DNA from 2 places in the Leclercia sp. CFBP8987 genome. Region 1 is predicted to be linked to the other one. Evidence: predicted binding sites of a transcription regulator. Region 1 holds the regulator's gene; the other holds the start of a gene.
What was found. The regulator Fur, encoded in region 1, represses iron uptake genes when iron is present. The targets are predictions, from matches to a motif close to ATAATAATGAGAACNACTATCAA.
Positions count from the first base shown of each region.

Region 2: the regulator Fur is predicted to act here: its motif matches at 10,657-10,679, upstream of sodA (superoxide dismutase [Mn]).

Region 1 is NZ_CM188255.1:1,315,993-1,328,501, reverse strand. It holds gene kdpB (potassium-transporting ATPase subunit KdpB) at 1-1,014, shown strand, start outside; gene kdpC (potassium-transporting ATPase subunit KdpC) at 1,027-1,602, shown strand; gene kdpD (two-component system sensor histidine kinase KdpD) at 1,603-4,278, shown strand; gene kdpE (two-component system response regulator KdpE) at 4,275-4,952, shown strand; gene pgm (phosphoglucomutase (alpha-D-glucose-1,6-bisphosphate-dependent)) at 5,034-6,674, opposite strand; gene seqA (replication initiation negative regulator SeqA) at 6,699-7,241, opposite strand; gene ybfF (esterase) at 7,425-8,198, shown strand; gene ybfE (LexA regulated protein) at 8,327-8,614, shown strand; gene fldA (flavodoxin FldA) at 8,770-9,300, shown strand; gene fur (ferric iron uptake transcriptional regulator) at 9,592-10,038, shown strand; gene chiQ (ChiQ/YbfN family lipoprotein) at 10,185-10,514, opposite strand; gene chiP (chitoporin ChiP) at 10,561-11,967, opposite strand; gene glnS (glutamine--tRNA ligase) at 12,403-12,509, opposite strand, start outside.
Region 2 is NZ_CM188255.1:4,759,524-4,772,032, forward strand. It holds gene SOM40_RS22925 (IS481 family transposase) at 1-643, opposite strand, end outside; gene SOM40_RS22930 (SLC13 family permease) at 772-2,076, opposite strand; partial or broken gene SOM40_RS22935 (CDP-diacylglycerol diphosphatase) at 2,150-2,900, opposite strand; gene SOM40_RS22940 (sulfate ABC transporter substrate-binding protein) at 3,006-3,995, opposite strand; gene pfkA (6-phosphofructokinase) at 4,268-5,230, opposite strand; gene fieF (CDF family cation-efflux transporter FieF) at 5,395-6,309, opposite strand; gene cpxP (cell-envelope stress modulator CpxP) at 6,463-6,963, opposite strand; gene cpxR (envelope stress response regulator transcription factor CpxR) at 7,114-7,812, shown strand; gene cpxA (envelope stress sensor histidine kinase CpxA) at 7,809-9,182, shown strand; gene yiiM (6-hydroxyaminopurine reductase) at 9,213-9,887, opposite strand; gene sodA (superoxide dismutase [Mn]) at 9,963-10,583, opposite strand; gene rhaR (HTH-type transcriptional activator RhaR) at 10,769-11,617, opposite strand; gene rhaS (HTH-type transcriptional activator RhaS) at 11,691-12,509, opposite strand, start outside.

The DNA of each region.
Region 1 (12,509 bases):
ACTCCGGAAGGCCGCAGCATCGTGATCCTCGCCAAACAGCGCTTTAACCTGCGCCAGCGCGACGTGCAGAGCCTGCATGCCACTTTTGTGCCCTTTACGGCGCAGACGCGGATGAGTGGGATTAACTTCCAGGAGCGGATGATTCGTAAGGGCTCGGTGGATGCCATTCGCCGGCATATCGCCGCCAACAACGGCCACTTCCCGCCGCAGGTCGATACCCTGGTGGAGAACGTCGCCCGTCAGGGGGCCACCCCGCTGGTGGTGGCCGAAGGGGCTACCGTGCTGGGGGTGATCGCCCTGAAGGACATCGTCAAAGGCGGCATCAAGGAGCGTTTTGCCCAACTGCGTAAAATGGGCATCAAAACGGTGATGATCACCGGGGATAACCGTCTGACCGCCGCCGCCATTGCCGCCGAAGCAGGAGTGGATGATTTCCTCTCCGAGGCAACGCCGGAGGCCAAACTGGCGCTGATCCGCCAGTACCAGGCCGAAGGACGGCTGGTGGCGATGACCGGGGATGGCACCAACGACGCACCGGCCCTCGCCCAGGCCGATGTGGCGGTGGCGATGAACTCCGGCACCCAGGCGGCAAAAGAGGCGGGGAATATGGTCGACCTCGATTCCAACCCGACCAAGCTGATTGAAGTGGTACATATCGGCAAACAGATGCTGATGACCCGGGGCTCGCTGACCACCTTCAGTATCGCCAACGACGTGGCGAAATATTTCGCCATCATTCCGGCGGCGTTTGCAGCAACTTATCCGCAGCTGAATGCCCTCAACGTGATGCACCTGCACTCCCCCGCCTCGGCCATCCTGAGCGCGGTGATCTTTAACGCCCTGATCATTGTCTTTCTGATCCCGCTGGCGCTGAAAGGGGTGAGCTACAAGCCGCTCACCGCCGCCGCCATGCTGCGCCGCAATCTGTGGATTTACGGTCTGGGTGGGCTGGTAGTGCCCTTTATCGGCATTAAGGCCATCGACCTGGTACTCACCCTGTTCGGGCTGGTTTAAGAGGAAAATCAAATGGCTATGTTACGTCCCGCTATACTGTTGTTTATTCTGCTGGCCCTGATCACCGGGGGTGTCTATCCGCTGGTGACTACCGCCCTGGGGCAGTGGTGGTTTGCCGACCAGGCTAACGGATCCCTTATCCGCCAGCAGGGGGAGATCCGCGGTTCCCGCCTGATTGGACAAGACTTTACCGGAGCAGGTTACTTTCACGGACGTCCTTCCGCCACGGCAGAAAGCCCGTATAATCCGCTGGCCTCGGGCGGCAGCAACCTGGCGGGCAGCAACCCTGAGCTGGATAACGCCGTTCGCGCACGGGTTGCGGCATTACGCGTCGCCAACCCGCAGGCCAGCCAGGCGGTGCCGGTTGAGCTGGTGACCGCCTCGGCCAGCGGGCTGGACTACAGCCTGACGCCGCAGGCCGTCGCCTGGCAGATCCCGCGCGTGGCGCAGGCGCGTCAGATAGCGCCCGGGCAGCTCAGCCAGCTGGTGGCGGAACATACCCAAAAACCGCTGTTCAGCGCGATGGGCGGGGCGGTGGTCAACATTGTTGAATTAAATCTGGCGCTGGACGCACTAAGGAAACCCTAAATGATCGACGAGCCTCAGCGCCCGGACCCGGACAAATTACTGGAGCAGGCTGCCGCCCCCCATCGCGGCAAGCTGAAAATCTTCTTCGGCGCCTGCGCGGGCGTCGGCAAGACCTTCGCCATGCTCAGTGAAGCGCAGCGTCGGCGCGCCCAGGGGCTCGATATTTTGATCGGCGTGGCGGAGACCCACGGTCGTCAGGAGACCGCCGCCCTGCTGGCCGGGCTGGCGACCCAGCCGCCCCGGCGCATTCATCATCGCGGGCGCCTGGTAACCGAATTCGATCTCGATGCCGCCCTCGCCCGCCGTCCGGCGCTGATCCTGATGGACGAGCTGGCACACAGCAACGCCCCCGGCTCGCGCCACCCTAAACGCTGGCAGGACGTCGAAGAGCTGCTGGAAGCGGGCATCGACGTCTTTACCACCGTCAACGTCCAGCATCTGGAGAGTCTTAACGACGTGGTCAGCGGCGTCACCGGGGTTCAGGTCCGGGAGACCGTCCCGGACCCGTTCTTCGACGCGGCGGACGAAGTGGTGCTGGTGGATCTGCCCCCGGACGATCTGCGCCAGCGCCTGCACGAAGGCAAGGTTTACATTGCCGGGCAGGCGGAGCGGGCCATCGAACACTTCTTCCGTAAAGGCAATTTGATCGCCCTGCGCGAGCTGGCCCTGCGCCGCACCGCCGACCGGGTGGACGATCAGATGAGGGCCTGGCGCGATCGTCAGGGCGAGGAAAAAGTGTGGCATACCCGCGATGCGATCCTGCTCTGTATCGGTCACGGCAGCGGCAACGAGAAGCTGGTGCGTACCGCCGCGCGTCTGGCGGCGAAATTCGGCAGCGTCTGGCACGCCGTCTACGTCGAGACCCCGCAGCTGCACCGCCTGCCGGAGAACCAGCGCCGCGCCATTCTCAGCGCCCTGCGGCTGGCCCAGGAGCTGGGGGCTGAAACCGCTACCCTGGCCGAACAGGCAGAAGACAAAGCCATCCTGCGTTACGCCCGGGAGCATAACCTCGGCAAGATTGTTATCGGCAGGCGTTCCCATCGCCGCTGGTTCAACCGGGAGACCTTTGCCGACAGGCTGGCGCAGCGCGCGCCGGACCTCGACCTGCTGATCGTCGCCCTCGACGATAAGCCCGCGGCCCTGCCCGCCAGAACCCCGGATAACCGGACGTTCAGTGACAAATGGCGGATCCAGCTGCGCGGCTGTCTGGTGGCGGTGCTGCTCTGCGCCCTGATCACCGTTATCGCCAGCCAGTGGCTACCGGAATTCGATGCCGCCAACCTGGTGATGATCTACCTGCTTGGGGTGGTGGTGGTGGCACTGTTTTATGGCCGTTGGCCCTCGGTGCTGGCGACGGTGATCAACGTGGTCAGCTTCGATCTCTTTTTCATCGCCCCGCGCGGCACTCTGGCGGTGTCGGACGTGCAGTACGTCCTCACCTTTGCCGTGATGCTGGCGGTGGGCTTGCTGATCGGCAACCTGACGGCGGGGGTGCGCTATCAGGCGCGGATCGCCCGCTACCGCGAGCAGCGCACCCGCCATCTGTATGAGATGTCGAAGGCGCTGGCGGTGGGCCGTACGACGCAGGATATCGTCCAGACCAGCCAGCAGTTTATTCACTCCACTTTTCACGCCCGCAGCCTGATCCTGCTGCCAGATCAGGAGGGCCAGCTGCGCCCGCTGACCCCGGCCTCGGGCATGACGCCCTGGGATGAGGCCATTGCCCGCTGGAGCTTTGACAAGGGCCAGCCCGCCGGGGCGGGAACCGATACCCTGCCCGGCGTGCCGTATCTTATCCTGCCGCTGCAGCATCAGGGGGTGGCCATCGTCGAGCCGTCCAACCTGCGTCAGCTGATGATCCCCGAGCAGCAGCGCCTGCTGGAGACCTTTACCCTGCTGGTTGCCAATGCCCTCGAGCGGCTGGCACTGACCGCCAGCGAAGAGCAGGCGCGGTTAGCCAGCGAGCGGGAAAGCATTCGCAACTCGCTGCTGGCGGCCCTCTCCCACGATCTGCGCACCCCGCTGACGGTGCTGTTCGGTCAGTCGGAGATCCTTACCCTCGACCTGGCGGCCGAGGGCTCCCGCCACGCCCTGCAGGCCAGCGAGATCCGCCAGCACGTCCTGAATACCACCCGGCTGGTGAACAATCTGCTGGATATGGCGCGGATCCAGTCCGGCGGCTTTAACCTGAAAAAAGAGTGGCTGACCCTGGAAGAGGTGATCGGCAGCGCCTTAAAAACGCTGGAACCGGGTCTGGGTGGCCGGCATATCGCGCTCGATATGGCCGATCCTCTGGCGTTGATCCACGTGGACGGCCCACTGTTCGAGCGGGTGCTGATTAACCTGCTGGAGAACGCAGGGAAATACGCGGGCAGCAGAGCGCAAATCGGCATTCATGCCAGCGTCACGCCCGAACAGCTGCAGCTGGAGGTGTGGGATACCGGTCCCGGCATTCCGCTGGGCCAGGAACAGGCTATCTTTGATAAGTTCGCCCGTGGGAATAAGGAGTCCGCCATTCCCGGCGTCGGGCTGGGGCTGGCCATCTGCCAGGCGATTATTGAGGTGCACGGCGGCACCATCACGGCCCATAACCGTCCCGAAGGGGGAGCCGGTTTTTGTGTTACACTGCCGCGCGATACGCCACCCGAACTGAATGAATTCCCAGAGGATTTGTGATTAACGTCCTGATTGTTGAAGATGAACTCGCTATCAGCCGTTTTCTGCGCGCCGCGCTGGAAGGTGAAGGGCTGCGCGTCCACGAGGCCGGCACGCTGCAGCGGGGTTTGATTGAAGCCGCTACCCGTAAGCCGGATCTGGTGATCCTCGATCTGGGTTTGCCGGACGGCGACGGCCTCGACTTTATCCGGGAAGTGCGTCAGTGGAGCCAGATGCCGATCATTGTGCTCTCGGCGCGTCTGGAAGAGACCGACAAAATTGCCGCGCTCGATGCCGGGGCCGACGACTATCTCAGCAAGCCGTTTGGCATTGGCGAACTGCAGGCGCGTCTGCGCGTTGCCCTGCGCCGCCACGCAACAACCTCCCCTGCCGACCCGGTGTATAGCTTCTCTGATATTCGCGTCGATCTGGCCTCACGGCGCATTCAGCGGGATGAGACGGAAATCCACCTGACCCCTATCGAGTTCCGCCTGCTGGCGGTCCTGCTCAACAATCACGGCAAGGTGCTCACCCAGCGCCAGCTGTTAAGCCAGGTCTGGGGACCGAATGCGGTGGAGCACAGTCACTACCTGCGGATTTATATGGGACACCTGCGGCAAAAACTCGAGGCGGACCCCGCGCGGCCACGCCACCTGTTAACCGAAACCGGGATTGGCTATCGGTTTATGCTTTGAGCACAAAAAAGCCCGGTGGCGCTAGCGCTTACCGGGCCTACGAATACAACAAAACGGCAACCAGGTTGCCGTTTTTGATGATTATGCGTTTTTCAGCACTTCACTCACAATTTCAACCGCTTCTTTCTCGATCAGCTGACGGTGTTCGTCGCCGAGGAAGCTTTCACAGTAGATTTTGTACGCGTCTTCAGTTCCGGATGGACGCGCGGCGAACCAGCCATTCTCGGTCATCACCTTCAGGCCGCCGATGGACGCACCGTTACCTGGTGCTGCCGTCAGACGGGCAGTGATCGGGTCACCTGCCAGGGTGCTGGCGCTGACCATTTCCGGTGACAGCTTAGACAGCGCCGCTTTCTGGGCAGAAGTGGCAGAGGCCTGCAGACGGTTGTAGCTCGGGGCGCCAAAACGGGCTGCCAGCTCGTTGTAATGCTCCTGCGGGTTCTTACCGGTGACGGCAGTGATTTCCGCCGCCAGCAGGCACATGATGATGCCGTCTTTGTCGGTAGACCACGGGGTGCCGTTGAAGCGCAGGAAGGACGCGCCCGCGCTCTCTTCGCCGCCAAAGCCAAAGCTACCGTCGAACAGACCGTCAACAAACCACTTGAAGCCTACCGGCACTTCCACCAGCTTGCGGCCCAGATCGTTAACCACACGGTCGATCATCGCGGAGGAGACCAGGGTTTTACCCACGGCAACCTCTGCGCCCCACTGTGGACGATGCTGGAACAGGTAGTTGATGGCTACCGCCAGGTAGTGGTTCGGGTTCATCAGGCCGGCAGGAGTGACGATGCCGTGACGGTCGTAATCCGGGTCGTTGGCAAAGGCGAGATCAAACTTGTCGCGCAGCGCCAGCAGGCCCGCCATCGCGCACTCGGAGGAGCAGTCCATGCGGATCGCGCCATCTTTATCGAGGTGCATAAAGCGGAAGGTCTGATCGACGTGATCGTTCACGATGGTCAGATCCAGCTTGTAGTGTTCGGCAATACGTTTCCAGTATTCGATACCGGAACCGCCGAGCGGGTCGACGCCCAGCTTCAGACCGGCTTTCTGGATCGCCGCCATATCGACGATATCCGCCAGTCCTTCAACGAACGGCTGCACCAGATCCTGCTCTTTCACATGGCCGGAGGCCATCGCCTCGTCCAGGGAAATGCGCTTCACGCCGTTCAGGCCGTCGGCCAGCAGGGCATTGGCACGATCTTCCACCACTTTGGTGACGTTGGTGTCAGCCGGGCCGCCGTTCGGTGGGTTGTACTTGATGCCACCATCTTCCGGCGGATTGTGGGATGGCGTGATCACAATGCCATCCGCCTGTGCGCCGTCTTTCTGGTTATGCACCAGAATGGCGTTAGAGACCGCAGGGGTCGGCGTATAGCCGTTGTTTTCCTGAATCACGACGTCCACGCCGTTGGCCGCCAGCACTTCCAGCACGGAAATAAAAGCGGGCTCTGACAGGGCGTGGGTATCTTTACCCACGTAGCACGGACCGGTGATGCCATTTTTGGCACGCTCTTCCGCGATGGCCTGAGCAATGGCCAGAATATGCGGCTCGTTAAAGCTGTGGCGTACCGCACTGCCGCGGTGCCCGGATGTACCAAACTTCACTGCGTGTTCTGCGTTACCCACTTCCGGCTTCAGCACGTAGTACTGGGCGGTAAGCTGGGCGACGTTAATCAAATCGCTCTGTTGTGCAGGTTGACCCGCACGATTGTGATTTGCCATTGCCTGGTCCTTCTGATGCAAGGGTTAAATAGTGCCGCAAACCTTATCAGTCAATTCCGCCGGGAACTGCATGGACTGCATGATGTGTTCGATCATGCTGCGCTTGCGTCCGGTGTTGGTATTGGTGATCACCCAGTACGGCGTACCAGGCAGGTGCTTGGGCTTAGTTTGATTGCCATTCTGTAACAGCGTTTGCTCGTCAGCCGCGAAATAGACGCGGGTGCGACCGTGGAGAGACTCCGTCGCGTCGGCAAATGCGTTGTTATCCAGTGAATAGAGTGTAGTCAGCACCAGCATAAAGCGGTTAACGGCTTTCTTCTGCTCAGCATATTCGTCAGAAAGCAGCAGTTCGCGCATCGCACGCACTTTGTCTTTTACCGGTGACAGCGGCTTTTCCTGCGCGACAGCAGCGGGCTGGCGCGTTTCTTTGATGGCCGGAGCGGCAGACTGGGAGGCGGCGGCAATTTTCAGCATGCGCCGTAAAATGTCGGACGCGCTCTCACCGATATGCCGCGTCTGGCTGGCGATATACTGATAAAGCTCGTCATCAACTTCGATTGTTTTCATCTTAATCCAGTGCGATATCTTATCTGAATACAAGTCGTTGGGAGTATAAGGTCAAAACCCAACAGCGGATAGCGTCAAGCCAGAATGGCGGCAAAAGTCAGAATTAACTGTTTCCTTGCAGCCGGGCGGCAGAATGGTCAACATGATACCCTAACCTGACATACGTAAAAAAAGAACTTTGCCATGAAATTGAATACCCGAGCGCAATCTGCACAATCGCCGCACAATAATTCTCCCATCGTCCTGGTGCATGGCCTGTTTGGCAGCCTGGATAACCTTGGCGTGCTGGCACGGGATCTGGTGACCGACCACGCGCTGCTGCAGGTGGATATGCGCAACCACGGTCTGTCGCCGCGCTCGGCAGAGATGACCTACGCCGACATGGCCCAGGATCTGCTGGATACGCTGGATGAGCACAATATTGAAAAGGCGATCATGATAGGTCACTCAATGGGCGGCAAAGCGGTCATGGCGTTGACGGCCATAGCCCCGGAGCGGATTGCCGGGCTGGTGGTGATCGACGTCGCCCCAGTGGATTACGACGTACGCCGCCACGATGAGATCTTCGCTGCCATCAATGCCGTCACCGACGCCGGGGTCAGCACCCGCCAGCAGGCCGCGGCGCTGATGCGTGAACATCTGGATGAAGAGGGCGTGGTGCAGTTCCTGCTGAAATCCTTCGTCGACGGCGCGTGGCGCTTCAACGTGCCGGTTCTCTGGGATCGGTATGACCAGATCGTCGGCTGGCAGCCGGTCCCGGCGTGGCCGCACTCTACCCTGTTCATCACTGGCGGCAATTCCCCGTATGTCACCGAAGCGTACCGCGATGCGCTGCTGGCGCAATTCCCTCAGGCCAAAGCGCATGTCATTGCCGGGGCCGGACACTGGGTTCATGCTGAAAAACCGGACGCGGTGCTGCGCGCTATCCGCCGTTACCTCGCTGACATCAATAATTGATTAAAAAGAGAGCGACTGGTCGCCGGCAGGCCTCCAGTCGTTGGCGTGCCGTTTTCGGTGATGTATGATGGCGCGCTTATCGCCCGGGCATTAGCAGGGTGTCTTGTTTCCCCCGAAGTCTCAGAATCATGGCCAAAGAACACACGGACCGCACGACAATAGATCTGTTCGCGAATGAGCGTCGCCCGGGACGACCGAAAACCAATCCGCTATCGCGTGATGAACAGCTGCGCATTAATAAGCGCAATCAGCTTAAACGCGATAAAAGTCGTGGGCTTAAACGCGTCGAGCTGAAACTGAATGCTGACGCTGTCGATGCGCTGAATGAGCTGGCGAATGCCCGTGATATCAGCCGCAGTGAGCTTATCGAAGAGATGCTGATCGCGCAGCTCGAGAAATGGCACGGCAAGGTTTAACTCAGAAAACTCCCCTTCTTGTTGCTTTCATGTAGCACAGAGTGCAGTCCTGCGTGATAGCAGTTTCCGCAGGCTTCTCTGTTCTGCTATGATTGCCCTTATCCGTGGCTAAATTGCGCCACCATACCATTAAGTATCAAGAGGTTATTTTACTCATGGCAATCATCGGCATTTTTTTCGGCAGCGACACGGGTAACACCGAAAACATCGCAAAAAACATTCAAAAACAGTTAGGTAAAGACGTTGCCGATGTGCATGACATTGCGAAAAGCAGCAAAGAAGATATCGAAGGTTACGATATTCTGCTGCTGGGCATCCCGACCTGGTATTACGGTGAAGCGCAGTGTGACTGGGACGACTTCTTCCCGTCTCTGGAAGAGATCGACTTCAACGGCAAGCTGGTAGCCCTGTTCGGCTGTGGCGATCAGGAAGACTACGCAGAATACTTCTGCGATGCCCTCGGCACCATTCGCGACATCATTGAGCCACGCGGCGCGGTGATTGTGGGCCACTGGCCAACCGCTGGTTACCACTTCGAAGCCTCTAAAGGTCTGGCCGATGATAACAACTTCGTGGGTCTGGCTATCGACGAAGACCGTCAGCCGGAACTGACCGCTGAGCGCGTGGACAAATGGGTTAAACAAATCCGCGAAGAACTGCACCTCGACGACATCCTCAACGCTTGATGATGTCGCGGCGCAACGCTAAAGTTGCGCCGCATTGATAGGTAATTCCAATCAAAATAATTGCTACAAATTTTTAACTTTTGCTGCCATACCTGTACAATGATCCAGGAGTAAACGGGGAACCTTGTAACAACTTTGTTGGCGGTACCTCGTTTTTATAAGCATACTTTACTTGAGACTTGCAGTTTTCATTACGTCATGGCAGTTCTATAATGAGACGCATTATCCCAGGTGCATTTTCTGTCACTTCTTCTTTAGAAGTGAATCGTTTAGCAACAGGACAGATTCCGCATGACTGACAACAACACCGCATTAAAGAAGGCCGGACTGAAAGTCACGCTTCCACGGTTAAAAATCCTGGAAGTGCTTCAGGGTCCGGATAACCATCATGTCAGTGCGGAAGACTTATACAAGCGTCTGATCGACATGGGCGAAGAGATTGGTCTGGCTACCGTTTACCGTGTACTGAACCAGTTCGACGATGCAGGCATCGTCACGCGTCATAATTTCGAAGGCGGTAAATCCGTGTTTGAACTGACGCAGCAGCATCACCACGATCACCTGATTTGCCTCGACTGCGGCAAAGTGATCGAATTCAGCGATGATTCCATCGAATTACGCCAGCGCGAAATTGCCGCACGTCACGGCATTCGCCTGACCAACCACAGTCTGTACCTGTACGGTCACTGTGCCGAAGGCGACTGTCGCGAAAATGACCACGCGCACGACACGAAGTAATCCCTGCATCGACACTGAGCCAACCTGACGGTTGGCTTTTTTTTTGCCTTTTTACAGGCAAAAAAAGAGCCCGGTGGCGCTACGCTTACGCGGGCCTACGGGCTCAGTTCCGGCAGTTTGCACCACCGGGCGTGGCAAAAAGCAGATTACTTCGCGTTGTTGCTGCGGATCTCCTGCCAGATTTTATCGCAGTTTTTGGTCACGTCCTGATTGTTACCCGTTTTACGCGCCTGAATACAGGCCTGGTAATCCGCCACTCTGACGGTTTCCTGGGTCGCAAACTGTTCGTGTGCCTTCTCCTGGCGCAGCACGTCCAGTACGCTCTGGCAGGCCTCGATCTTTTCTGGCGAACCTTCAGCGGTATTGATGCACGCGCTGTAGGCCTCTTTCAGACGCGTGTCTTCTTTCTGGGTCTGGGGTTGTGCGCAGGCGGCCAGTCCTGATGCCAGCACCGCGACCAGTACGATTTTTTTCAGCATAACGGTCTCCAGTCAGGCGGGGAATTCCCCGCCCGGATTGTCATCAGAAGATGGTGAATGGGGCGATAACCATAAACTTCACGTCACGCTCATCCTGGAAGATGTTGCCGTAGCCGCCGCCGTAGCTTGGGATATCGGAATGGTTGTCATACTGCGTGAAGTGCAGTTTGAACATAGTCCCTTTCGCGCGGCCATCCTGCAGGGTGTAGATCGCATCCAGGCTGTAGGCCGATTCCTTGATCTTGTTCGAGGCGATATCTTCACGCTGACCGGCACTGTTGATTAACCAGTCGGCCGGTTTCGCATCCCAGGCGTAGACATAAGACGCGCCAACGCTCCAGCCCGCCAGATTCCAGTTGCTCAGATCGTACATGGCGCCGAAGAAGACCGCTTTTTCGCCGTTGGCGTTAAAGTCGGAGCGGTTATCCCACCACACGTCCAGACGACCGTTGGAAGACGCATAGGTTGGGGTCATACGCTGCAGGAAGTAACCCTGCTGCCCTTCTGCCTTGACGTAAGTCCCTTCCAGACGTAAATCGACCTGCCCGACTTTGTAACCCAGGGTCAGCGCCTGTAGCCAGGCCGTACCGTCGTAGATATCGTTCACGGTGCCGCTGTCGGCTTTATCACGCGTGCCGTAGAACTGATAGGTGGTAGAGAGCGGACCGCCGACGATATCCAGCTTATAGCTGGCTTTGGCAAAGTACTGATCGATGAAGCCTTCAGCCTGACCAAAAGCGGCTTCCAGGATCAGGTTATTTTTGAAATCGTACTTCGCGCCGAAGGAGTGGAGATAGTCGACGCGGGTTTTTCGGTCATTCTGATAGAACTTGTCCATCTCGAGATGCCACGGCGCTTTGTACTCGTTGGTCCACATATAAGAGAAGCTCAACGCACCGCTATCGCCGTAGTCAAAGTTGGCCCCGGCTTCGGCACCCTGATAGGTACCCGGCATAAAGCTCCAGTGCGGCGCTAACAGGGTTTGACCGGTTGGCTGTAACCAGCCGCCGCGGGCCCAGGCCGGACCGTATTTAAATTTTGCTGCCGCTTTATACAGGCTGATCCCGCTCTTATCGCCGGACCAGTCCTCTTTATAGGCTTTGTTGCTGGAGGAGAAAGCGATTTCGTTCGGGTGGCCGCTGTCGCCGTTTTCCGCCATTTCGATGGCAGTGAAGGCAGCCAGATCAAGGCCGAACATGTCAGCGGCATAGCCGGACTGGAAATCAAGATTGGCGTTCCAGGTGGAGTGAGCGAGGTTAGTTTTATATTTATCTGACTCAACATCTTTACGGTCACGTTCACGCTGCCAGTAATAGATACCGCCCGTGAGGGTTGAATCATCAATGAAACCTTCGGCCTGAGCTTCCGGAGAAATCACCCAGCCTGACATTGCTGTAACACCGGCGATAGCCAGCGCAAGCGTACTACGTTTGCCACTAAACGTACGCATAATTAATCCTCTTTGACGTATTAAAAGCGCCTAAAACGGCGAAAAACAAAAAAGTTAAAAGTGGAGGTAAGCGGAAATACCCGCTTACATCTCCTGCCCTTAGACTATTTTTCGCGACGCGAATTATCAACGCTTTTCAGCGATCAAAAGTCAGGATTATGACAAAGCGCACATATTTGGTTGCGGTTTGTAACAAAGGAAATGAGGAAGAATATTTATTTAAAATAATCTTCAGAATGAGCGATTTATTTTTAATAAATAAAGATTACATACCCTGCCCGGCCGTATTAGCGATTAATTTGCGAAAAGGAAGAGAAAGCGAACCGTTTTAAGAAACAGAATTAATTCGCAACGCGAAGATTTAAAAGACTAACGGCTTATGGCAGGCCAAAAAAAACGCCGCAGTGCGCGGCGTTTTTTACAGGAAAAAGGGAATTATTCGCCCGCTTTCGCCCATGTATCACGCAGACCGACGGTGCGGTTAAATACCAGTTTGTCGGCGGTGGCATAGCGGCTGTCGAGGCAGAAGTAGCCTTCGCGCT
Region 2 (12,509 bases), 1.4 Mb from region 1:
AGGTGCCGGTGGTGTCGCCCCAGGGTGCGCCGTTGTCCATCGTCATCCGGTCCGGCAGGCCGTAGCGTTCAAACACCCCGACCAGTTGCTGCTGCACGGTCTCACGCCGTTCATCGGGGCAGTGCATCAGGCACAGGGAAAAACGGGAGTGGTCGTCCAGCAGGGTGAGCGGATGGCAGCGCCCGCCGCCGAAGGGAAAGTGGCCCTTGAAATCCATCTGCCAGAGCCGGTTCGGGGCCTCATGTTCGAACCGGCCTGTGGCCGGAACGCCCGGTGCCACACCCGGCAGCAGGCCGTGGCGGGCCATCAGGTTATGGACGGTGCTGAAGGCGGGCATGCGGTGGCCCTGGTCTTCCAGCCAGCGCTTGATCTTGCGGGCGCCCCAGCGTTCATGACGGGCATGGGCCATCCGCAGCAGGTCAGCGATGTCGTCTGATGAACGGTTGGGGGAATGACGGGGCGTACGGGGACGATCCTGAAGGCCGGATAAACCGTCCTCAGTCCAGCGATGAAGCCACTTGTAGCCGGTGGCAGGTGAGATGCCGTAGTGACGGCACAGTGCGCGGATGTTCGCCCCGTCCTGCGAGGCGAACAATACAAACTCGGTACGTAATGACATGGTATCTCTCGCATCCCAGGGCATAAGCGACTCCATAAACGGGTTCTTATGCCTCAGTTGTAAGTGTCTACCATGTCCCCGAACAAGTGTTCATGATGTCCCCGGACCGTACAGGGGAGAGGGCAAGGGTGAGGGGAACAGACCGCACTGAACTACAATTTCCCCAGAACACTAAACCACAGATAGTCCAGCGGCAGCAGCACCAGATACGTTGCCACCGCCAGCGCCAGGCAGAGCAGCATCCCCGCCCGGGCAGGCACCCTCCCCAGCCCCATCGCTACCACAATCGGTGACGCCTGATACGGCAGCAGCGGTGTGGAGTACCCCAGTACCTGAATCATAATTACCGACAATAACGGGAAGCCGGTGGCGTCCGAGAAGCTTTGCGCCAGGGTGGTGTACAGCGCCGGAACACCGTTGGCGGTCATGATGAAATTCAGCGCGGTGGTAATGCCGGTCAGCGCAAGGAAACTGGTGAACGGCGCATCGGCATCCAGCGGCATCACCCGCATCAGCGCCTCGCCCACCGCACTGCCGATCCCGGTCTGTGTTACGGTGATCGCCAGTCCAAGGATGCCCGCCACGTAAATACAGGTCCGCATGTTCACCCCGGCCGAGAACTCCTCCCCGGTGATAAAACCGATCCGCGGCAACATCACCACCAACGACGCCGCAAGCCCGGTCCACGCCGGACCAATCCCGTGCCAGCTCTCCGTCACCCACATCACCAGCACCAGCGCCAGCAGCCAGGCGAGACGCTTTTCATCACGACCCATGGGCGCCGGCGGCGTCAGATCCTTCACTGGTTTTGGGGCGCCAGGGAACAGCCAGCAGATCAGGCCGATCAGAATCAGGCCCTTAAGAATGCCCAGCACCGGCGTGTGCAGCAGCAGGTATGGGACATAGTTGAGATGAATACCGTACGAGCCTTCGGCCGCCCCGCTCATCACCAGGTTGGGCACGTTGGCCGGGAGGATAGTGGCCGACAGCTGGAAGGTGCCAAAGCCCACCGCCAGCGCCAGACCAAACCACGCCCGGGAGCCGTCGGCAATACCGGCCCGCTTCGCCATCGCCGCCACAATCGGCATCAGCAGCGCGATGCGCCCCATGTTGGAGGGCATTACAAATGCCAATGCATAGGTGAGCAGCACCACGCTGGCCACCATCAGCGGCCAGGAGTCGTTGAGCCTGGACGACAGCGCCCGCGCCGCCCTGTCCGCCAGCCCGGTTTTGCGGATCGCCACCCCCAGCACAAATCCGCTGAACACCAGCCAGAATGCCGACGAGGCAAAGCCGCCGAAGATCACCTCCGGCGGCGCAATTTTAGCGATCATCGCCGCGGTAAAGAACAGCAGCGCGGTGAGAAATTCCGGCAGCAGGGAGGTTGCCCACAGGATGATGGTGACGACGATAATCAGCGAGGGCAGAAACAGCGGGTGAGTGAACCAGAGCGACATGCCTGTCTCCTGTAGAATTTTTCAGCAAGTCTACGGCGGCAGGCTGCGGGAGTAAACGCTATTTATGGTGGGGTCACTGCAGGATATCGCATTGATGATCCTGCAATTCCTCAGCCGAGGCGAGGTTAAACGTCAGCAGATTGCGCTCGGTTGCCAGCAGGATAAACGACCCATCCGCCTGCTGGGCCATCGCCATACCGTAGCGCCCCATATGCTTGCGCGCATCAGGAACCTCTTCAGCCAGCATCATGAATGGGCTGCGTTTCACCAGCTCCGCTTCCGTCACCCGACGCGCCAGATACTCGTGCCCTTCCAGCCCGCCGGGGAACGGCAGCCATTGGGTGCTGATTTTTCCCTGATTAGCATTGAGCTTCTCGCGCACGTCCGGGCGCAGGCAGGAGATATGGATATGAAAATGATTTTGCGTGCGCCCGGCCCGCGAATTAATGGCCAGCGATACCGCGCTGTTGGGTATCTCCGCGCCGTGCTTCAGACGCATAAAACTGCGCGCCTGCCATGCCAGCCAGAAGAAGTTGGGGGGTCTGCGCCTTCGTCAGCAGGGGGCTTTCGCTGCCATTGATCCGGTACGTTGGCATCAGCAGATACTGCAGCGGGCCGTTGCGATCCTTGAAGACCACGTAGCCTGCATCGGGCTTTACCTGGGCACAGGGGGCGGGATTGCGGTGTTGCAGCTGTCCGGGCAGACACTGGTCGAGAACAATATGGCGTAACGCATCAGGATGACCGGCGGTCTTGAACCAGACACCGACGATGACACTCGTCACCACCACCAGCGCCAGGAGGAGTAAAACGGCTTTTTTCATGACGCGTTCCCTGTTTTCGGTTGAACCAAAAGAGTAACGCACTTTAATGACAAACAAAAAAGCCCGACAGTATGATTCTGCCGGGCTTTCAAACGCTATGGATGATTAACGCTTGCTGATCTCATCGAAAGTACCGCCATTCGAGAAGTGATCTTTCTGCGCTTTGGTCCAGCCGCCGAACACCTGATCGATGGTGAACAGCTTCAGTTTCGGGAATTCGTTTTCATACTTCTTCGCCACCGCTTCATCACGTGGACGGTAGAAATTCTTCGCGGCGATCTCCTGGCCTTCCGGGGTGTAGAGATACTTCAGGTAGGCTTCCGCCACGGCCCTGGTGCCTTTCTTGTCCGCTACTTTGTCGACCACAGAGACGGTCGGCTCAGCCAGAATGGATTCGCTTGGGGTCACGATTTCAAACTTGTCTTTACCCAGCTCGTTGGTCGCCAGCAGGGCTTCGTTTTCCCACGCAATCAGCACATCGCCAATACCGCGTTCCACAAAGGTGTTGGTAGAACCGCGCGCGCCGGAGTCCAGCACTTCAACGTTTTTAAACAGCGACTTCACGAAATCCTGGGCTTTAGCCTGGTCGCCATTGTTCTGGTGCAGAGCGTAACCCCAGGCGGCCAGATAGTTCCAGCGTGCGCCGCCGGAGCTTTTTGGGTTCGGGGTGATGACCGACACGCCCGGTTTAACCAGGTCGTTCCAGTCGTGGATCTGTTTCGGGTTGCCTTTACGCACGAGGAAAACGATGGTGGAGGTGTATGGCGCAGAGTTGTCTGGCAGACGTTTGATCCAGTTTTTATCAATACGACCGCGTTCCGCGATAGCGTCCACGTCATATGCCAGCGCCAGGGTCACCACATCGGCTTCGATACCGTTGATGACCGAGGTCGCCTGCTTACCGGAGCCACCGTGCGACTGGCGGATCACCACGTTATCGCCGGTTTCCTGTTTCCAGTGAGCGGCGAACGCCTTGTTGTACTGGTCGTACAGCTCACGTGTCGGATCGTAAGACACGTTCAGTAACTGGATATCCTTTGCCAGAACGCTGGTCGATGCCAGCAGTAAAGTTAACCCCACGCCCCATTTGTTCATCGTCCCACTCTCTTAATATTGTGTTTGATGAGTGCAGCGTGCCAGAAAGCGAACCAATGATTAAAGAATAAAAAAAGATTGGCTATAACGTAGAGGAATAAAAATCAGGCGATGGGTGTAAAAAAGCCGGGTGGCGGCTTCAAGGTAAAAGCAAAACGGTAACCCAGGGTTACCGTTTTTAGTGTTTTCACCCTCTCCCGTGGGAGAGGGCTGGGGTGAGGGCATCAGACTGCACAAATCCAGTAGGCCGCCACCCGGCAACAAATCGCTGATTAGTACAGTTTTTTCGCGCAGTCCAGCCAGTCACCTTTGAACGGACGCTTCATGCTTTCGATGGCGTCGATGATGTCATGGTGAACCAGTTTTTCGTTCTGAATCCCGACGCAACGGCCGCCGAAGCCCTGCTGCAGCAACTCAATAGAGTACGCGCCCATACGGGAGGCCAGGATACGGTCGTAAGGACCCGGGGAGCCGCCGCGCTGGATGTGGCCGAGAACCGTGGCGCGGGTTTCGCGTTTGGTTTCGGTTTCGATGTAGCGTGCCAGCTCTTCGATGTCGCAGATGTGCTCGGTGATCGCCACGATGGCGTGTTTTTTACCTTTAGCGATCCCGGCTTTGATTTCCGCAACCAGGTCTTCACGGCTGAATTCGACTTCCGGCACCACCACGAACTCACAGCCGCCAGCAATGGCTGCTGCCAGGGTCAGGTCGCCACAGTAGCGGCCCATCACTTCAACGATGGAGATACGCTGGTGTGAAGAAGAGGTGTCGCGCAGACGGTCAATCGCTTCAACCACGGTGCCCAGAGCAGTGAAGAAACCGATGGTGTAGTCGGTGCCCTTGATGTCGTTGTCGATGGTGCCTGGCAGACCGATGCACGGGAAGCCCATTTCAGTCAGGCGTTTTGCGCCCATATAGGAGCCGTCACCACCGATAACCACCAGCGCGTCGAGGCCGCGTTTTTTCATGTTCTCGATAGCCACTTCACGGATGCGCTCTTCGCGGAATTCCGGGAAACGCGCGGAACCGAGGAAGGTACCGCCGCGGTTAATCATGTCGGAGACACTGTAGCGGTCGAGCTGCACCATGCGATCTTCATACAGGCCCAGATAACCGTCATAGATACCAAAAACTTCCAGACCTTCCGTCAACGCAGCACGAACTACGCCACGAATTGCTGCGTTCATGCCGGGCGCATCACCGCCGCTTGTCAACACACCGATTTTCTTAATCATGACTACCTCTGAACTTAGGAATGCAAAAATGAAATCTGTTGCCGGAAGACTTCTGACGACCAACGAATACTGCAAATAGTATATCAATCACTTCCAGCTGAATTGATTCAGGTCAGGCCATATGGCGGTTATTTTTCCACAAAATGCTGGCCTGGTTCACTTTTTTACAACGAATTACGAAAGCTCAAATGTCCATTGCCTGGCTTAGGTACGACTGAGCAGGGATCCTGGTGGATAATGACGTCTGACCCCGGGAAACGCTGCAAAATCGCCTGCTCCACCTGCTCAGCCACCAGATGTGCCTGAACCAGCGGCAGGTTATCTTCCATTTCTAAATGAATCTGAATAAAGCGGGTCGGCCCTGACTGCCGCGTGCGAAGATCGTGAGCACCGCTGACGCCTGGCCAGGAGGTCACAATTTCAAAGATTTCATGCCGTTCTGCGTCTGGCAAGGCGCGATCGAGAAGCGATTGCACCGCCTCGTACCCCATGCGCAACGCACTGTATAAAATATAAAAGCCAATCCCTAATGCAAACAGTGCATCGGCCCGGTGCCAGCCATACCAGGCCAGACCGAGCGCAACCAGGATCGCGCCGTTCATCATAACATCAGACTGATAATGAAGCATATCGGCCCGTACCGCCTGACTTTGTGTTTTACGCACAACCCAGCGCTGGAACGTTACCAGAACCAATGTGCTAATAAGTGCAATAACCGTCACCACCACGCCGACCCCGGGATCTTTCATCGGCGATGGGGTATACAGGTGCTGAATGCCGGTTAAAAAGAGGAACAGCGCCGAACCGGAAATAAACATGCTTTGCGCCAGCGCCGCCAGCGATTCCGCTTTGCCGTGACCAAACGTATGCTCTTCATCCGCTGGCTGCAGGGAGTAGCGCACTACCCACAGATTAGTGACCGAGGCGGCAATATCCACCAGAGAATCGACCAGCGCCGCCAGAATACTGACTGAACCGGTATACCACCATGCGAAAATTTTAATCACTAACAGGCACGACGCCATGATCGTCGCAGCGATTGCGGCCCGGCTTACCAGCCGCCCATAGGATTGATTCATAAACACTCCTGTCATGCTATGCCGCTAGTATAACGGATGCAGAGGAGGCATTAAGATGAATAAACGGTTACGACGTTTGAATGATGGGCAAAAAAAACCCCCTCATCATGAGGGGGAAGACAGGGATGGTGTCTATGGCAAGGAAAACAGGGTCTACTGGTTACTACGGGTATTGCTACTAAAAAGCGTCGATTCAGCGTTCTTTTGCATCCGTGCAACCTCCCGCAACTGATCCATCCGTTGCTGGTGTTTCTGGTTCAAAACCGCTTGCTGCTCGGGCGTTAGCAGGTGAAACATCTGGTTGCGGACCTTGGCCATTTCGACCTGTCGGGCAACCTGCTCCTGCGCCATTTTATCTGCCTGAGCGCGCACAGCGCTTTCGTCAAAATTTTCTGCGGTGACAAGGCGGTGCATTGTCTCCATTTCGCTAACATTAACAGGGGGCTGGTCATGACGAGCCCGCTGCATAAGATCTCGCATCTGTTGACGCTGATGTTCGGTTAAACTTATGCCGTCGAACATATGGCCCTGGCCACTCTGCTGCGCGATGCCCTCCGTTGAGGGGCGGTTATCGCCGGTGATGACTCCAGCAGCCTGGCTAAATGCACTAAACGCCAGCGTTGAGGCCATGACGGCAGCGGTAACTTTGCGCATCACTTACTCCCAAAATCTTTCGTGTCGCGATTCAACGAGAGACAGTCTACGATTCAGGCTGCAAACATGCGTCAGGGGGTGTAAAACAACGTAAAGTCATGGATTAGATAGCCTTGATGACGTAATTTCTGCCTCGGAGGTATTTAAACAATGAATAAAATCCTGTTAGTTGATGATGACCGAGAGCTGACATCCCTTTTAAAGGAGTTGCTCGACATGGAAGGCTTTGACGTGTCGGTGGCCCACGACGGGGAGCAGGCGCTGAGTCAGCTCGACGATAGCATCGACTTGCTTTTGCTCGACGTCATGATGCCGAAGAAGAACGGTATCGACACCCTTAAAGAGCTGCGCCAGACGCACCAGACCCCAGTCATTATGCTGACCGCGCGCGGCAGCGAACTCGATCGTGTATTGGGCCTTGAGCTGGGTGCCGATGACTATCTGCCTAAACCTTTTAACGACCGTGAACTTGTGGCGCGTATTCGGGCGATCCTGCGCCGTTCTCACTGGAGCGAGCAGCAGCAGAACACCGACAACGGCTCGCCGACGCTGGAAGTCGACTCCCTGAGCCTCAATCCGGGCCGCCAGGAAGCCAGCTTCGATGGCCAGGCGCTGGAACTCACCGGCACCGAATTCACCCTGCTTTATCTGCTGGCGCAGCATCTGGGCCAGGTGGTATCGCGTGAACATCTGAGCCAGGAAGTGCTGGGTAAACGCCTGACCCCGTTTGACCGTGCGATTGATATGCACATCTCCAACCTGCGCCGCAAATTACCGGAGCGCAAGGATGGTCACCCGTGGTTTAAAACCCTGCGTGGACGCGGCTATCTGATGGTGTCCGCTTCATGATAGGCAGTTTAACCGCCCGCATCTTTGCCATCTTCTGGCTGACGCTGGCACTCGTTTTAATGCTGGTTTTGATGTTACCTAAACTCGACTCACGCCAGATGACGGAGCTCCTCGACAGCGAGCAACGTCAGGGTGTGATGATCGAGCAGCACGTGGAAGCAGAGCTGGCCATCGATCCGCCCAATGATTTGATGTGGTGGCGCAGGCTGTTTCGCGCTATCGAAAAATGGGCGCCGCCCGGACAACGCCTGCTGCTGGTCACCAGCGAAGGCCGCGTGATTGGGGCCGATCGCAATGAAATGCAGATCATCCGCAACTTCATTGGCCAGGCGGATAACGCCGATCATCCGCAAAAGAAAAAATATGGTCGGGTAGAGATGGTGGGGCCATTCTCCGTCAATGACGGGGAAGATAACTATCAGCTCTACCTGATTCGTCCAGCGAGCAACTCCCAGTCCGACTTTATCAACCTGCTGTTCGACCGCCCGCTGCTGCTACTGATTGTCACGATGCTGGTGAGTTCACCGCTGCTGCTGTGGCTGGCATGGAGCCTGGCGAAACCGGCGCGTAAGTTGAAAAACGCTGCGGATGAAGTGGCGCAGGGCAACCTGCGACAGCACCCGGAACTGGAAGCCGGGCCGCAGGAGTTCCTGGCGGCGGGTGCCAGCTTTAACCAGATGGTGACCGCGTTGGAGCGGATGATGACCACCCAGCAACGGCTGCTTTCTGATATCTCCCACGAACTGCGCACCCCGCTGACGCGTCTGCAACTGGGCACCGCCCTGCTGCGCCGCCGGAGCGGTGAGAGCAAAGAGCTGGAGCGTATCGAAACCGAAGCGCATCGTCTGGACAGCATGATCAACGACCTGCTGGTGATGTCCCGCAATCAGCAGAAAAACGCGCTGGTCAGCGAAACGGTGAAAGCCAATCATCTGTGGCATGAGGTGCTGGATAACGCGGCATTCGAAGCGGAGCAGATGGGGAAATCCTTCACCGTCAACTTCCCGCCGGGGCCATGGCCGCTGTACGGTAACCCCAACACGCTGGAGAGCGCGCTGGAGAATATCGTGCGTAACGCCCTGCGCTATTCGCATACCAAAATCGAGGTGGCGTTCTCGGTGGACAAAGACGGTATCACCATCAACGTCGATGATGATGGTCCTGGGGTCAGCCCGGAAGATCGCGAGCAGATTTTCCGTCCCTTCTACCGCACCGACGAGGCGCGTGACCGTGAATCAGGCGGTACCGGGCTGGGTCTGGCGATTGTCGAAACCGCTATTCAGCAGCACCGCGGCTGGGTGAAAGCGGACGACAGCCCGCTGGGGGGATTGCGTTTAACGCTCTGGCTGCCGTTGTATAAGCGTTCGTAATTATCCTCTCCCCAACGGGGAGAGGATAGATTATCTTCCCCACAATCTCCGCGCATTGTCTTCGATCTTGTGGCTAAGTCGCCGCTTCTGCATAGTTCGGGTCCAGCTGATCGATAACCCCGCCGCCGACAGCAGGCGGTGATACTGATCGTCATCAAAAGGCATATGCCAGGCGATAGCGCAGGCGTCATGCACCGAGACATCGCTCAGGCGGGAAACCAGCGTCAGCGGCGCATCCGCCGAAACTTTACCCGCGACAATCACCCGATATAACCAGCCGGTTATCCCGGCATTTTGCATTTGCGTGGCGATATCGGTGATCCCGAAGTGGAAATTGAGTTTGAAGCACGGGGAGCGCGGCTGGGTCACCTGGATCAGGGCGTCACCCCAGCGAAAGATATCCCCGATAAAGACGTTCTTCTCGGTTAGCCCCTCAGTAGAGAGGTTTTCGCCAAACGCCGGGGCGACAAAAAGCCCGGCCTGGTCAGGGTATTCGCTTGCCCAGTACGCATAATGCTCGCGTGGATAGTGGCACAGCGCGCGATCCGGCCCGCCGTGGATTTTCTTCTCCGCCTGCTGATCGCCCACCAGCCCCTTTTCGGTGAGGGTGAGTTCGCCGTCAACCTGCACTTTAGCAATCGCGCTCGGGCGACTGCCGTCATAATCCTTTATTTTTCCAATAAATACGTTAGCTGGATAGTCCATCGCGGCTCCTTACGCAGATTGTGGGTATAAAAAAAGCGAGTCATCAGACTCGCTTCTCACAGACGGCTTTGCACCTTATTTTTTAGCGGCGAAACGTGCTGCTGCTTCGTCCCAGTTCACCACGTCCCAGAAGGCTTTGATGTAGTCCGGGCGACGGTTCTGGAATTTCAGGTAGTAAGCGTGTTCCCACACGTCCAGGCCCACGATTGGGAAACCGGATGCGCCAGAGATTGCTTCACCCATCAGCGGGGAATCCTGGTTTGCAGTTGAAACCACAGCCAGTTTGTCGCCTTTCAGGACCAGCCATGCCCAGCCAGAGCCGAAACGGGTCGCAGCGGCTTTTTCAAACTCCGCTTTGAAGTTGTCAACGGAGCCGAAGTCGCGCTCGATAGCGGATTTCAGGTCACCCTGCAGGGTGGTACCGGTTTTCAGGCCTTTCCAGAAGAAGCTGTGGTTAGCGTGGCCGCCCGCGTTGTTACGCAGTACGGTTTTCTTGTCAGCCGGCAGTTGATCCAGTTTGGTGATCAGCTCTTCAGCAGGCAGGCTGGCAAATTCTGGCAGGCTTTCCAGCGCCGCGTTGGCGTTGTTAACGTAAGTCTGGTGGTGTTTGGTGTGATGGATCTCCATCGTCTGCTTGTCGAAATGCGGCTCAAGGGCGTCGTAAGCGTACGGCAGGGATGGCAGGGTATAGCTCATAATCATCTCCATTATTGTCGGGCGGCAAACGTGTTAATGCCGCGTAAGCAGTTGGTTCATTATAGTTAATTAAATGATATTGAAAATGTTTATCAATGCCGTAGTTTTAATAAGGTTATAACTTTTAGTTATGTCACTGATCTGGCGGGGCGTGTGGTGGCACTCAGGGGTAAGCAGATATTCTATTACGCCGCGTTATGGCTGCGGTGGCGCCACTGAACCGGGGTCATCCCCACTTCGCGGTTAAACACCACCGAGAAATAGTTACTGTCCTCAAAGCCGCACTGCATGGCGACTTCGCTGACCATCAGTTCGGTGTGCTGCAGCAGATACTGCGCGTGGCAGATGCGCAGCTGGCGCAGGTAGTGGTTTACCGTCATCCCGGTCTGGGTACGGAACTGCTGGCGCAGGGCTCGCTCGCTGCACTGCTCCTGCTCGCAAAACTTCTCCAGCACAAAGCTGCGGTTCAGGCTACCGGCCAGAGCGGTGATCAGCTTATCCAGCAGCGCTTCCGGTTCGCTGGCCGCCGGGTTATCCGGGGCATAACGGTAGCGTTTGAGCATGATCGTCAGCTGGGCAAACAGCAGCTCGGCCATGTCGAACGCGTGGGCATCGTTCTTCAGGCTCTCCTGCTCCAGCTGGGCGATCACCGGGCGCACCTGCGCCATGCCGTTGCTGCCCAGCCGCCAGTGCGGAGTGCCGCCGGCCCTGAGAAAACCGGGAATGTTCGCCGCCCAGTCCACGTTGAGCTTCAGCCGGTCGGGGCAGTAGATGATGTTCTGCAGCACCAGATCGTTAACCGAGGCGTAGGAGTGTTTGTCTTCCGCGCGGATATAAAACAGGTCGCCGCGGGTGATGCGGTACGGGCGATCGTTAAGGATATGCAGGCCATTGCCGCGCCACACCAGCACCAGCTCGCAGAAGTCGTGGGTGTGCTCAGCAAAGACATTTTGCGGATAGCGGTCCGCCACCGCGACGGCCTGGGCGGCGGATGCAAAAAAATCGGCTCTGCGAAGAATCAACTGTCCTGCCACATCACAACCTCACCCGGGAACAACCTGCCATTATTACCCGGTTTGCGGCAATAAAACGGTGATTTTCCTCGCGTTACTGAAGCGAGGCATCCCGGCCCTGGCGAATGTCGCGCGGGGACCAGGAAAACTCCCGGCGAAACAGGGTCGAAAAGTGGTTACTGTCGCCGAAACCGCAGCGATAGGCGATATCCGTGACGCTATCGTCGGTATGGCGCAGCAGATGGCGCGCTTTGATCAGCCGCAGCCGGTTCAGGTAACGCTGCGGCGTCTGCCCGGTGTGCTGCTTCAGCTGGCGATGCAGGGTGCGTAGCGAGAGCGAAAAGTTATCCGCCAGCGTCTCCCAGCAGACATCCTCCGCAAAGTGATCTTCCAGCCAGGCCATCAGCTGATTGAGCCGGGCATCGTTATCCGCCGCCCCTTCCACCAGGCTACCCCGTCGCAGCAGCACCAGCAGTTGCATAAACAGGATCTCGCGGCTGGCGAGGGCGTGGGTGGTCTGTCCCTCTTCGGACTGCTCCATCTGGCTGACCAGCTGGCGCACCTGCTGCAGCGTGGACTGATTCACCCGCCAGTGCGACGGGTAGTGACCGTCCTGCTCCTGAGGCAACAGCTGGTTCAGTCCCGACAAAAACTGGAACGCTTCCGGGGAGCGATAGAGCACGTTGGTCAGGCACAGGTTGTCGGTATGTTCATACATATGCCGATCATGATCGCGGACAAAGCACACCGTGCCGCCGCTGATGGTGTAGGGCTGTCCGTTGAAGACATGGATGCCCGTGCCGTGCTCTACGATCACAATCTCATGGAAATCATGATGATGTTCCGGAAAGGCAGCCTGGGGCAGCCGCGGCTCAATCGCCACAGGCGAGTGGCCTGAAGGGAAAAAATCCAC